2 regions of the Lysinibacillus sp. FN11 genome follow, and region 2 is predicted to be linked to the other one. Evidence: a T-box and tRNA genes for the amino acid it is inferred to sense, from the RefSeq annotation. Region 2 holds a T-box; the other holds one or more tRNA genes.
The links. A T-box is a leader RNA that pairs with one kind of tRNA and senses whether it is charged. The one in region 2 lies ahead of trpS (tryptophan--tRNA ligase), so its partner is inferred to be a tRNA-Trp.

Region 1 (2,169 bases), 520 kb from region 2:
AAAGACACTTTGCAGAAAAGTTAATTGTAGTGGAGCCAGCGTCACAGATGAGACCCTGGAGCAAACGTAAATGAGTGAAGTGGCTCATCGGACGCCCTCTGGAAAGGAAACTGGCGGAACGGAAATCAACCTCTTACCTTGCTAATAGGTGTCTTTTTCTGCTAGTGATCTTTTCTCAACAACATGAAAAAGGAGAATAGAAAAAAGCATGTAACACACATCTGTGCTACATGCTTGATGACCCGTACGGGATTCGAACCCGTGTTACCGCCGTGAAAGGGCGGTGTCTTAACCACTTGACCAACGGGCCGTGGCTCCGAAGGCAGGACTCGAACCTGCGACAACCTGATTAACAGTCAGGTGCTACTACCAACTGAGCTACTTCGGAATAATGATGGGCCTAAATGGACTCGAACCATCGACCTCACGCTTATCAGGCGTGCGCTCTAACCAGCTGAGCTATAGGCCCATTTTGGAGCGGGTGATGAGAATCGAACTCACGACATCAGCTTGGAAGGCTGAGGTTTTACCATTAAACTACACCCGCAATAATGGTGGGTCAGGACGGAATCGAACCGCCGACACTTAGAGCTTCAATCTAATGCTCTACCAACTGAGCTACTGACCCGAAAAATGGAGGAGGTAGAGGGATTCGAACCCCCGCGCGGTGTTACCCGCCTGTCGGTTTTCAAGACCGATCCCTTCAGCCAGACTTGGGTATACCTCCAAAAATATTACAATGGTGGAGCCTAGCGGGATCGAACCGCTGACCTCCTGCGTGCAAGGCAGGCGCTCTCCCAGCTGAGCTAAGGCCCCATTTATCATGAAAGATGGTCGGAATGACAGGATTCGAACCTACGACCCCTTGGTCCCAAACCAAGTGCTCTACCAAGCTGAGCTACATTCCGTAAACATGATTTTATTGGCGCGCCCGACAGGAGTCGAACCCATAACCTTCTGATCCGTAGTCAGACGCTCTATCCAATTGAGCTACGGGCGCATGCTAATTAAAAAATGATGAGCCATGAAGGACTCGAACCTTCGACCCTCTGATTAAAAGTCAGATGCTCTACCAACTGAGCTAATGGCTCATGAAATTAAAAATGGCTGGGGTACTAGGATTCGAACCTAGGCATGACGGAATCAAAATCCGTTGCCTTACCGCTTGGCTATACCCCAATTTTAAAATGGGGCGACTGATGGGAATCGAACCCACGAATGTCGGAACCACAATCCGATGCGTTAACCACTTCGCCACAATCGCCACTATATAAATTATATTAGCTGTATTATGAACGAGTACCTCAATACCTGGCAGGGGCAGTAGGAATCGAACCCACACCAAAGGTTTTGGAGACCTCTATTCTACCGTTGAACTATGCCCCTAAAATGGTGGAGGGGGACGGATTCGAACCGCCGAACCCTAAGGAGCGGATTTACAGTCCGCCGCGTTTAGCCACTTCGCTACCCCTCCAAGGGAATGGTGCCGGCGATAGGAGTCGAACCCACGACCTACTGATTACAAGTCAGTTGCTCTACCAACTGAGCTACACCGGCAATAATAATGGCGGTCCCGACCGGGATCGAACCGGCGATCTCCTGCGTGACAGGCAGGCATGTTAACCGCTACACCACGGGACCAAAATGGTGGAGGATGACGGGCTCGAACCGCCGACCCCCTGCTTGTAAGGCAGGTGCTCTCCCAGCTGAGCTAATCCTCCACAAAAAATAAGCGAAGCGACGTCCTACTCTCACAGGGGGAAGCCCCCAACTACCATCGGCGCTAAAGAGCTTAACTTCCGTGTTCGGTATGGGAACGGGTGTGACCTCTTTGCCATCATCACTTCACTTATTCAGCTGAAAGACTTATTCTTTCAAAACTGGATAAACGATACATTGAATGTTTCAAACTTTTTTGGTTAAGTCCTCGATCGATTAGTATTCGTCAGCTCCATGTGTCACCACACTTCCACCTCGAACCTATCTACCTCATCGTCTTTGAGGGATCTTACTTACTTGCGTAATGGGAAATCTCATCTTGAGGGGGGCTTCATGCTTAGATGCTTTCAGCACTTATCCCGTCCACACATAGCTACCCAGCGATGCCTTTGGCAAGACAACTGGTACACCAGCGGTGTGTCCATCCCGGTCCTCTCGTACTAAGGACAG
Region 2 (2,169 bases):
ACGTTGTAATGGTAAGCTTTCAACGTCAACATTTAATTTTTGGAATATTTTAGAACGAGTGGAAATAATTTCATCAGTTCCGTCTTCTGTCATACGTAAAATTTTTTTTATTTCACTTATACTAAGTGGTTCAGAAAATATATTACGTTCTGTATATGGAATTTCGTGCTCCTCTAACCACGCTTTCGCTTTACGACAAGAGGTACAACTTGGTGATGTAAATAGGGTTACGATCATTCTGACACATCCTTTCATTTCAAAATCATTATCTATAAACCAGAACCAATGTGTTAAATTAGAATTAATGTAATGTAAAATACACAGTACCATTATACAGTACTCCGCTGTATTTGAATATAGTTCCAATAAAAAAAATCTGAACCTATCGCTAAATATTCTGTCTATTTATACGCTTTCAAATATAGTGTATTTTCTTCAAACTTATGTGCTACTACTACCTTTCCCATTTTTAAAGCATTTTAAACATCTAAACAGATATCTCGGTTGTTCTCATTTAAGAAAAACAATCGAGAAAATTGTCAATCTCCCGTGTACATCTAGCCAATTTTTTAATAAAAAATTATAAATTTATAACAAAATTACATAACAAAAAAAGCATATAATTTTTTCTAGGAAAAAAACACCGTCAAAAGTCTGACTTTACACAAAGGAATCTTTATAATATAATTCTTTGCAATCAAATCAATTTGAACAATTTAAATTGAGAAAAACGCTGACGAAGAGTAGTACATATGCTAATTCACGTATAGAGAGTCTGTGGTTGCTGTAAACAGATCGTGGATGCATGTGGAATGGACTTCCGAGTTAGCTTTGTGAACGCTACTTGAAGCTATTAGCAAAGCTCGTCCCTTCACGTTACGAAGCTGAGTGGCCTTTTTAGGCAAGCTGGGTGGTACCGCGGATTCAAACATCATTCGTCCCTTCATTAGAAAAAATCTAATGAGGACGCATGATGTTTTTTTGTCTTCATCACCAAGTTGAAAGGTGAAGACAACGCTGTGACAAATGTTACAGAAATTGAATTCGAGGAGGAATTTTTAATGACAACTATTTTTTCTGGCGTACAGCCTACAGGTATCGTAACATTAGGGAACTATTTAGGAGCATTCAAGCAGTTCCCAGCACTACAGGATGAAGGGAACGCCATTTATTGTATCGTTGATCAACATGCAATCACTGTTGCACAAGATCCTAAAGAATTACGAGAAAGTATTCGAAAGCTTGCTGCTACCTATATTGCTACTGGCATTGACCCTAAAAAATCGACCTTATTTATTCAATCAGAGGTGCCAGCGCATGCTCAGGCAGGATGGATGTTACAATGTGTTGCGTCTATCGGTGAGCTAGAACGTATGACACAATTCAAAGATAAATCACATGGTAAGGAAAGCGTATCTGCTGCTCTTTTAACATATCCACCGCTAATGGCCGCGGACATTCTACTTTATAACACAAATATAGTCCCTGTAGGCGATGATCAGAAGCAGCATATTGAGCTAACTCGTGACCTTGCAGAACGCTTTAACAAACGCTTTGGCGATGTTTTAACAATTCCAGAAATTCAATTACCTAAAGCAGGCGCACGCATTAAATCCTTACAAGAGCCAACAAAGAAAATGAGTAAATCAGATCCAAATACGAAAGCGACAATCCGCTTATTAGATACTGCGAAAGACATTGAGAAAAAAATTAAATCAGCTGTAACTGACTCTGACGGCATCGTTGCATTTGATGTGGAAAATAAACCAGGTGTTTCAAATTTATTGACAATCGAATCAGCTATTTCAGGGGTAGCCGTTGAAGATTTAGTCAAAAAATATGAGGGAATTGGTTATGGTGGATTCAAGCAGGGTGTAGCAACAGCAGTAATTGAACACTTAACACCTATTCAAGAAAAATTCTATCATCTTGTAGAATCATCAGAGTTAGATGTCATTCTTGATGAAGGTGCTGAAAAGGCGAATGCGATTGCTAGTGCTACATTAAAACGTATGGAAAATGCTATGGGTCTTGGTCGCGCACGTCGCTAAACTTACGGCTTGTCTGAGGATCGATCAAAGCCCAAATCAAGCACAACTGCGCAGATGATGATACAGGCTCCTACCGCCATATAAAATTCTGTTGTTTGAAAAATAAATTTGAAAACAA

Region 1: it has a tRNA-Trp gene. The T-box ahead of trpS (tryptophan--tRNA ligase) is inferred to sense a tRNA for this amino acid. The anticodon was not compared.

What each region holds. Positions count from the first base shown of each region.
Region 1 covers NZ_CP102383.1:4,580,757-4,582,925, reverse strand. The annotation lists tRNA gene NP781_RS23990 (tRNA-Glu) at 239-310, opposite strand; tRNA gene NP781_RS23985 (tRNA-Asn) at 312-388, opposite strand; tRNA gene NP781_RS23980 (tRNA-Ile) at 396-469, opposite strand; tRNA gene NP781_RS23975 (tRNA-Gly) at 474-547, opposite strand; tRNA gene NP781_RS23970 (tRNA-Phe) at 553-628, opposite strand; tRNA gene NP781_RS23965 (tRNA-Ser) at 635-727, opposite strand; tRNA gene NP781_RS23960 (tRNA-Ala) at 741-816, opposite strand; tRNA gene NP781_RS23955 (tRNA-Pro) at 832-908, opposite strand; tRNA gene NP781_RS23950 (tRNA-Arg) at 924-1,000, opposite strand; tRNA gene NP781_RS23945 (tRNA-Lys) at 1,019-1,091, opposite strand; tRNA gene NP781_RS23940 (tRNA-Gln) at 1,105-1,179, opposite strand; tRNA gene NP781_RS23935 (tRNA-His) at 1,189-1,264, opposite strand; tRNA gene NP781_RS23930 (tRNA-Trp) at 1,313-1,386, opposite strand; tRNA gene NP781_RS23925 (tRNA-Tyr) at 1,391-1,474, opposite strand; tRNA gene NP781_RS23920 (tRNA-Thr) at 1,482-1,557, opposite strand; tRNA gene NP781_RS23915 (tRNA-Asp) at 1,566-1,641, opposite strand; tRNA gene NP781_RS23910 (tRNA-Val) at 1,646-1,721, opposite strand; rRNA gene rrf (5S ribosomal RNA) at 1,733-1,848, opposite strand; rRNA gene NP781_RS23900 (23S ribosomal RNA) at 1,916-2,169, opposite strand, start outside.
Region 2 covers NZ_CP102383.1:195,067-197,235, reverse strand. The annotation lists gene spxA (transcriptional regulator SpxA) at 1-234, opposite strand, end outside; T-box leader at 725-946, shown strand; gene trpS (tryptophan--tRNA ligase) at 1,062-2,051, shown strand; gene NP781_RS00845 (YuzI family membrane protein) at 2,054-2,169, opposite strand, start outside.